Regions from separate parts of the Candidatus Kuenenia sp. genome, predicted to be linked through region 1. Evidence: riboswitches for the same ligand, from Rfam matches in the RefSeq annotation. Region 1 holds a riboswitch; each other region holds the start of a gene.
The links. Region 1 has a riboswitch for cyclic di-GMP ahead of M5U24_RS08895 (peptidoglycan recognition family protein). Riboswitches for the same ligand answer to the same signal wherever they lie in the genome.
Positions count from the first base shown of each region.

Region 1 (2,202 bases):
CATAGATGTTTGGGAGTTTGAAACTGCGGAAGACGCATTCGGCGTCTTCACAAAAGACCGTGCGGGTATTGGGATACCATTAGGCAACAGGGCGTCTTTGTTTGAAAATTACTTGTGTGTATGGAATGATGTGTATTGCATAAAGGTAGCGCCATGGGAGGGCAGTATTTCTGGCGGAGAAATTACTTCTTTTGGTAAATCCATTATCGATTTAATGCCCTACAAAAAAGAAATCCTCCCCGATATAGTACGTTATTTGCCGGAGGATTCTCTTGTGAAAGAAAGCCTGAAATTTTTTCACGAAAAGATCATTCTGGATAATATCTATATATCCGATAATTTTATTGAAGAAAATGTATTTCATTTAAGCAAACAGACGGACGCCCTTATCGCAGAATACAAAACGAGGGAAGAGACCGCCCCTTTACTGCTACTGTTGATAAAATATCCAGACCGTGATGCGACATCAATCGCATTTGAAGCGGTGGTTCAGTTGTGGAGGTCATGGGGAGAAAAAGAGACGCACTCAAATGCCATCCATACCTTTCAAAACGAAAACGGATACTTTACCTCATGGTTGCAGGAAAAACATCTTCTGTCAGCAACATTTCTTTCCCAAAAAAAGGAAGAGGGTGAAGAATTGCTTCGCCGTGTACTGCAAAATGATAAAATCAAATAAAGGACTCGAGCGGTCGGCAATCTACAATCGGCTTTCAATAGAGGCCAGAGGTCGGAGGTCAGATGTCCGCGAAAAACTCTGACTTCTGAAATTGGCAATCGGCAAAATTGCAGATTGAGGGTTGCGCCTTGCGCTTTTCCCCCGGAGCTATTTATTTGACGCCGAATTAATTATTGACAAAAAAATGAATGATTTTATAATGTACTTACTAAAACAATAGCTCTTTTTTATAGTAACTATTGATAAAGGCAAACCAGTCGTGAGGCTGGGACGCAAAGCAAAGAGTCTTTAACTTATTCAGCGGCGCACAAAGCGTAAAACAAAAAATCCGCAGAAGGATGAAGAGAAAAATTTCGCGATACCGCTAAACAGTGAAGAAAGCCCTGCTACCGAATAAAAAACTGTATAACGTTTATTTTATTCCGTAGCAGGGCTTTTTTATTTATTACTATAGTGTGATTTAAAATGAATACAATGAGAAATCGTACATACGAAAAGATTATTCAATATGTGTCGTTAACAATGATTGTTGCGGCAGGAGGTATTATTGGCGCCTTGCCTCTTATTAGCAGCAGTTCCGCAGAGGTAAGAACGGTGATATCGGAAAGCGATATGCTGAGAGCGGCATTTGCACAAAAAATATCTCAGATTTGCGAGATAGATACAATAGATACAAAGGAAAGACCGTGGCAATATATTGTTATACACCATAGCGCTTCAGAGAAAGGAAATGCAACCCGGTTTGATACCTATCATAGAGAAAAGAAAGGGTGGAAGTATGGATTGGCATATCACTTTGTGATTGGCAATGGAACTCTTTCTGGCGATGGAGAAATAGAGGTAGGAAATCGCTGGAAGAACCAAATTCATGGCGCTCACACGGCAAATATGGATTGCAACCAGGTGGCGATAGGCATTTGCCTCGTGGGTGATTTTGAAAACGGCGGGAAACCTTCTGAGGATCAATTTGATTCGCTGGTTAGGTTGACCCGTTATCTTTCCTCGAAATATGACATCCCTTTATCGAACATCATATTACATAGCCAGGTTCATCAAAAAGGAACTGCATGCCCCGGTAAAAATTTCCCCATGGCTGAATTTAAGACGAGTTTAATTCAGTTTGCCTCTAACGAAATATCCCCTTCGCGAAAATCATAACCACAAAGCACATAAAGTTTAACCACAAAGGGCCTAGCGCGGCCTTTGGCCGCAACCAAAAAGGTGATTTTTAGTTTATTATAAAGTATAGTAGTATCCTCGTAAATAGTAATCAGACAATTTGGAGGACACTACTTATGAATAAGTTGATGGAATTATATCGAGACAGGATCGTGGGTGCAATAAGCGGTCTGGACAGGATTCGTTTTCGCGGGACATTGCGGTGGTTGGCCAGTGAGCGTGGGATGGGAACATTCATGAACCAAGCGAGAATTCTGCTTAAGGATTTTTCCGGTTGGGTCAATGGGCTTACGGCACAGGTGCGAGACAGTTGTGAATCGCGGGCGAAAGATTTGGGTATCGAG
Region 1 is NZ_JAOSKF010000018.1:95,307-97,508, reverse strand. Features, by position in the region: gene M5U24_RS08900 (4Fe-4S binding protein) at 1-679, shown strand, start outside; cyclic di-GMP riboswitch class I at 917-1,073, shown strand; gene M5U24_RS08895 (peptidoglycan recognition family protein) at 1,154-1,837, shown strand; gene M5U24_RS08890 (hypothetical protein) at 1,975-2,202, shown strand, end outside.

Region 2 (2,202 bases), on a different contig from region 1:
TGATTCACTTGTTTTTAAATCTAAACCAACTTCTAAATCACTTATATTAAACTTGACCTTAAGTTTATTCTTTTTTTCATCACAATCAATTGCAACAGCACCTTCACACACTACTGTTTCACATACTATATCTTCGATATTATGCGTGGAAGGTAGTTTTATATTGGCAATAAACTTACCGTTACTATTAAGATTTATCGTCTTTGACTGGAAGCTCACATATGCCTCTATTACAGAAGGCGTCTCGACTGGTGTTGATGTGGGAGTTGCAGAAGGTTCTGTTGGCGTTGCCGCAGGCGTGGCAAATGACGTTGGTGTAGGCGTTATTTCGGCATCAGTAATCAAACCTCCCGGAACCAGCAATTCAACATCATCCCCGGATATCTCTGCCGAAACTTCCAAAACAGAGGTTGAGTATGGCGCAACAGTTGCGGTAGGCGTCACAACGGGCGAGGTGGTTGCAATTGGAGATGCCGTTGCAACAGGAGTTGGAGAACCTGCCGGCAAAGGAGAAGCAACGGCAATGGGAGAAGGCGTTGGGGTTCCTGTAGGGGAAGCCTTTTCGTTAATAACGACGCTTACAATCTCCACTTTATCGCCTGATTGAAGAACAAGGTCCATATCCTCCAACGCAATTCCCTCTTCAATCTCAAATGGAAATTCATATGGCTTTGCGATATCGTTCACTTCTGTTTCAATTACCAAGGCACATGTTTTATTGGCATACAGTAGTGTATCAAGATGTATTAAATTGGATATTGATAATTTTACTTTTCCATTTTTGTTTATTTCAACACTTGCATCTAATTTGTCTCCATCAAAAGCGCTTGAATCACTGACGGTAAGGCTGGTTTTATAAAGGGTATCCGCTCCAGCCCCCTCCACTACAAACGACAAATAAATACCTGTAAATACAATCGTCCATACACTTAAAACTAATTTCCTTTTCATCATTTTACTCCTTTCCAAAAAAAATTTCTCTAACAAAAACAACAATTTTATACCCATTGTAAAATAAAAAAACCCAAGACAATATGCCACATATGCCTTGGGTTTTGGGTTATCTTAAAAGCCTATTGAAATCTTGAACCTAATCAATAAAGCATCACATTTTATAAAAGGGATTCAACCGTAAGTTTATAGCTAAACCTTTTACAAACAAAATACTTACCGGCTCAGCGCCTGATCAATAAACAGCTTTTACACCATTATAGGTGGCAACCTGGCATTCTTTCCAAAAAATAAGACCCATGGCTTTGCGTCCCAACCTCACGATTGGTTTGCCTTTGTATGCACACTTTTACCAAAATACATTAATTAGTCAAGAAAATTATCGCGGTTTGGCAAAAAAAATATTTTAAAATATTTGTAACTCTTTAGTCTTTTTAAAAAGACTTTAACTTTTATGTTTACAACACACATTCCGACACCGAGGGAGGATGTGTGCAGTAAGCATAGCAACAGTTCAGCCGGTTTGAAATGTATGTGGAATACAACTTGGTTAAGAAATATTTACGGTCTCACTCGAAACCACTGGCTGGCTAATAGTACCGGTTTGATCTCTGTAACCACAAAAAAGTCACACTGCTTAACTCCTTATTGTAAACCTCTATCATCCCCCTTTTCTCATGAATGCTCAATCTGTGTAGATTTTTTTTAAGCCATTCGTTCTCCACCTTCAATTTCCTTATTTGCCGATACAACTCATCTATTACTTTCTCCTTCTCTCCGACTAACTTCGCCTCCTTCTCCTGAAATATCCCACCTAATCCTTCTATCGCTCGTTTACGCCATTTTGCTATTTGCGTCCTATGCATTTCGTACTGTGATGACAACTCTGCTAGCGTTTTTTCATCCCTGATCGCTTCTAATGCCACTTTTGCCATAAATTCTGTATTAGAACTCTTTCTCATTTTTCAGACCTCCATTGTTATTATATCCTACCCAAAATGCATCTTAACTACTGGTCTGAAAATGCCAGTCAATTATAGTTCGCAAAGATATCTGCAGCGGTTGATGAACTCTTAACGAAAACAATACGGCGCAATGGCAACCAGCTTGTTGAAAACCAAACAGCGTTTACTCCCCATAGCCTTGATTGAAATGTTATGCACTTGTTTTATTAAATGAGTGGACTTTATTTTCAATTCTGTTTTTTCCGCTCGCTTTTATTGTGTACATGAGATTATCAGCTTCTTTTAT
Region 2 is NZ_JAOSKF010000001.1:111,375-113,576, forward strand. Features, by position in the region: gene M5U24_RS00555 (hypothetical protein) at 1-954, opposite strand, end outside; cyclic di-GMP riboswitch class I at 1,214-1,295, opposite strand; gene M5U24_RS00560 (hypothetical protein) at 1,542-1,913, opposite strand; gene M5U24_RS00565 (GGDEF domain-containing protein) at 2,107-2,202, opposite strand, start outside.
Region 2: linked by a shared signal. The riboswitch ahead of M5U24_RS00555 (hypothetical protein) and the one ahead of M5U24_RS08895 (peptidoglycan recognition family protein) in region 1 are both predicted to bind cyclic di-GMP.

Region 3 (2,202 bases), on a different contig from region 1:
CATTACCACCATTAACGCGTTAGGGTCTTTCTCTTTTATTTTTTCAATAAGTTCCACTCCATTTATATTGGGCAATCTCAAATCCAGCAGTATCAAATCCGGCATAAATGTATCCATTTTCTCCAGCGCTTCTTCGCAACTACCGGCGGCAATTGCTTCATAACCCTGCGCATCTAAAAACTCCCTGACAGAAAGCCTGATTGTTTCTTCGTCATCGACAATAAGAATTATACCTTTCGGCTTCATTTATTTATCCTTCCATTAAAAACAAACCGTTCAATGTCCCACGCATTATAAAACTTAATTTTTTTCCCGTAAAAAAATACTTTGAGTTCAGTATATCAAAACGTTTAATTTTTAAACACTACTAATCTTCCATTATCAACATCTGTTTAAAAATACGATTTCTCACACAATGTAGTATTTTTTTAAGAGGATACTTACACGTTTTTATAAAACTTATGCAAAATAATCAATTTCCGTGTATTCCGCGTGTTCCGTGGTTTAACTGGTTTTTATAAAACTTATGTACAAATTAAATCCCCTCAAGCTGAATAGTTACCAGAAACATTTAAATGATTATGTAGCGTTGTCGCAAATTTTATACCACTGTTTATAGCCATACTTTAATCAGCCTGATCTAAAAATTTGTAACAGTTTAGATTTTTGGAAAAACAAAAATGCTCGTTCCCAAGCTCCGCAGACTGGGTCAAATGGGCAATTTTATCCTATTTTACGACAGGCATTCTCCACTTTAATGGGAAAACAGCACTAAATAGGGTCGAAAACAGGCATAATGCGAAGAGTTGTCCCCACTTTTGAGACAATAAAGTTCATTTGACCCAGTCTGTCCGGCTTGGGAACGTAATTGCGTTGGAAGCTCTAGCTTCCATTTAGCCGGCAAGCGAAGCTTCGTGTATTATTCGATTCAAAAGAGGTTCCCAAATATCTTGGGTAACATACTGAAAAGCCTCCAAGCTGACATAATGGGTTCATTCCCTTTTCCATTCGAAGCTGGAGCTTCTCAAACAATCCCGTTCCCAAGCCGGAGCTTGGGAACGAGCGGTTTTTTTCATAGGACTAAAGTATTACAAAAATTTTGATACCGGTAAAAATAACTATTGAATAACCCGTGGTAATAATGTATATTTCCCGCTTTTAATACAAGATTCATGAAAATATCGATAAAGGCAAACCCTGAGCAATCAGGGGACGCAAAGTAAAAGGTCTTTACTTACAGTACAAAGATAGCCTTACTACCGATAAGTGCTGAATTATTCAGCCTTCGACAGTAAGATTTTTTTTGATTTTAGACATTACTGTGCTTTATTCTTACATGACTATTATGGTTATACGGCTATGGTTATACGGCTATGGTTATACGGCTATGGTTATACGGCTATGGTTATACGGCTATGGTTATACGGCTATGGTTATACGGCTGCGCGAAGCGCAGCCGTATACAGCACAGAGCTATCGCTTTCCGCCTTTGATTTATTTGAATGCACACAGATTCTTAGGTTCGGACAAATCACAGTAGCGAAAGCCAATACAAACTTTACGCTTCGTCTCGGCAAGTTCACACTCCGCACATATCTCTATCGTAACCACCTTCAGATTACACGCCTCAATAGTAACCAGCATGTCTGTTGTAAAGGCAAAACCCAACGTCTTTCTTATCATTCAGAACAAAGTGAGTTAAGTAGGATGGGCATTGCCCAACGAAAAACAAGCAATGCGAAAGAGTGTGTAATGTTTTTTCCCGTTCCAGCGCTCTCGCGTGGGAATGCAGGATCAGATGCCCTGTATCTCGAGTAATAATCCGGACTCAGAGCGTCCAAAACAATTTGTTGCCACGCAGAGCGCGGTAACAGGCAGAAAAGATAAACGTATCATGTTTTACACGTTAATAGAACAAATCCCATGTGCAGTAATTGTGACAGACATAAAGGGAACTATTGAATATGTAAATTCGCAATTTACTGAACTCACCGGCTATACCCGGGAAGAGGTTACAGGGGCAAATCCCCGCATACTGAAATCCGGCAGGACTGCTCCCGAAGAGTATAAACATTTGTGGGAAACAATTACCTCCGGCAAAAAATGGAAAGGGGTGTTTTGTAATAAGAAAAAAGACGGCAGTTTCTACTGGGAGAAGGCGTCTATTTCTCCCCTCATGAATGAGGAAGGAATGATAACACA
Region 3 is NZ_JAOSKF010000024.1:114,968-117,169, reverse strand. Features, by position in the region: gene M5U24_RS17705 (sigma-54 dependent transcriptional regulator) at 1-246, opposite strand, end outside; cyclic di-GMP riboswitch class I at 1,180-1,264, shown strand; gene M5U24_RS17700 (hypothetical protein) at 1,360-1,818, shown strand; gene M5U24_RS17695 (diguanylate cyclase) at 1,799-2,202, shown strand, end outside.
Region 3: linked by a shared signal. The riboswitch ahead of M5U24_RS17700 (hypothetical protein) and the one ahead of M5U24_RS08895 (peptidoglycan recognition family protein) in region 1 are both predicted to bind cyclic di-GMP.

Region 4 (2,202 bases), 330 kb from region 1:
TACATTGTGCAATGAAACCGAAAACACATTGCAGAAGATGTTGCTTATGACTGCATGGTAAAAAAGCGCCACACAAAAAGAGAGAAACAAACTACAGATTCTAAGAATTTGGCATATTGGTCCGTCAACAAAGCCAAAAATCACTGAAATACAAAGGACTACAGATAGTATTATATCAATCCAATTCATTTATAAAAATCCCCTCTGAACTCGCCAAAATGGTATTGCTAATTCAAAGCGTTTAAAATTTCCCGGCACATTTTATTATAGGAATACAATGAAAGGACAAAATGGATTCTGAGGATAATTTCCTCTTTTTTTGCTGTTTCGGGATTTGAACAATACTGTAAATATTGAGCGTGTATAATACTCACCTGTACATCCTCCTGAAACGGGTTTGATGCAATGGATTGTTTTAAGGCTTGTTCTGCGGCAGAATAATTTGAAATGAATAAATACATTTCCCCCAGTTTGTTGAGGATTATTACTTCCTGCGGATTCAATTCAGAAGCCCGTTTCAGAAGCATGATAGCCTCATTGCTATTCCCTAATTGGGCGTAAAGACTTCCCAGATTAAACATTGCCTTTACATAATGAGGGTCTTTTCCCAAAACAAGCTCATATTCTCTTATCGCATCGTCAAACATGTCATGTGTATCATAGAGAACTGCCAGGCAGAAATGCGGAAAAATGGCATCAGGGTAGCGTGCGATAGTCTTTTTATATTGTTCTATTGCTCCGTTGTAGTTACCTTCCAATTCCAGAATTTTAGCAATATTAACCAGCGCCTCAATATTTTCAGGATTTATTGTTAAGGCTTTTTTGTACATTTGTTTTGCGCTGGCAAACCGAAACATTTTTTCATAAACATAGCCAAGATTGTTAAGTGTTTCTGCGTTATCAGGTTCTAATGAGGCTGCTTTTTGCAGATAATGGAGCGCCTCGCCGTAATCGTTTCTGGCAAGGTAGATAAATCCCAGTTTTACATAGGCGTCAGTGAAGGCACTATCACTCTTAAGGCTTTGTTTGTAAGCATCTATTGCTTGTTCCGAATTGGGGAAAAGGCGGTCATATTTTTTCCCTTCCGCAAACAATTTTCGTGCTAATATTTTCTTGTTCATTGTGGTAGACATGATAATAGAGTAGTAAAAAAATTTACCGAAAAGTATGCAGCATACTTGCTGCCGTACCGGTATGATTTGATAGTATTCAGCAGCATATTAAAATCATTTTGCGGAAAAACCTCCTTTCATCAAAAGAAAAAGACCCGGGGCAGATATTGGCATCTTACGTCCGGGTCTTAGTTACACAATGAGAAGGTAAATACCTTATTATTTAAAGTTCATAGATCGGGTATTGCCGGATTCATTGTTACCGCCGCAATACCCGCGATAAAGCATACAAAAGCTATGCAAGATATGTTGTGAACATTAAATAAACTCTTTTACCGACTGAATTTGGCGACCTGGCATTCTTCTTTCCTGAAGACCCATGGCTTTGCGTCCCAGCCTCACAATTGGTTTGCCTTTTTTCAAATTGTTTTTGTTTTTTGTTACATTATATTTTTTTACAAGTATGTTTCATCTCCTTATCTGATAGTTGCAGTTATTGGAAGTAATCGGTAAACAATCGTAACGATTTAGTCTTTTGAAAAAGTAAAAACGCCGTTCCCAGATTCCGGCTTGAGAACCAGGGCTGAATCCGCTTGCCTTTGGCAGCGGCTTTGTTCCGTTGTATATGCTAGTCCGGTTGGATTTTAAAAATAAAAAACCAACGGCTTTTGTTTTTACCCACCCCTTAGTCCTCTCCGGGAAGGGGATTGCGGGAGGTTCTCCCAAGAGAGGACTTTCCCAATTTCCCTTATTGGCAGAACAAACGTTTACGCTTGTCATCGCAATGCCAGGCAAGTATGCCAGGTCTACCACAGGGGCAGGGGTGGGGTGGAGGTTGTTTTTTCACCAAAAAATCGTAACACTTTAGTCTTTTGAAACTGGAGATAATTATTTGTAGTGCAACTAGGTTAGTCGCATTGTCTTGAACATATACTATGCCTTATCGCACTGCTTTTTTTTGGTGCGACGAACCTCGTAGCACTACATTGTTGTAGTTTTTCAAAAGACTAAAGTGTTACAAAAAATCTGAAACAATTACACACTAAATATCCTTCTCTCCTTCAACCATAAAAAAAGACCCATGGCAGAT
Region 4 is NZ_JAOSKF010000018.1:426,210-428,411, reverse strand. Features, by position in the region: gene M5U24_RS10380 (CvpA family protein) at 1-189, opposite strand, end outside; gene M5U24_RS10375 (tetratricopeptide repeat protein) at 228-1,121, opposite strand; cyclic di-GMP riboswitch class I at 1,457-1,536, opposite strand; gene M5U24_RS10370 (hypothetical protein) at 1,732-1,980, shown strand.
Region 4: linked by a shared signal. The riboswitch ahead of M5U24_RS10375 (tetratricopeptide repeat protein) and the one ahead of M5U24_RS08895 (peptidoglycan recognition family protein) in region 1 are both predicted to bind cyclic di-GMP.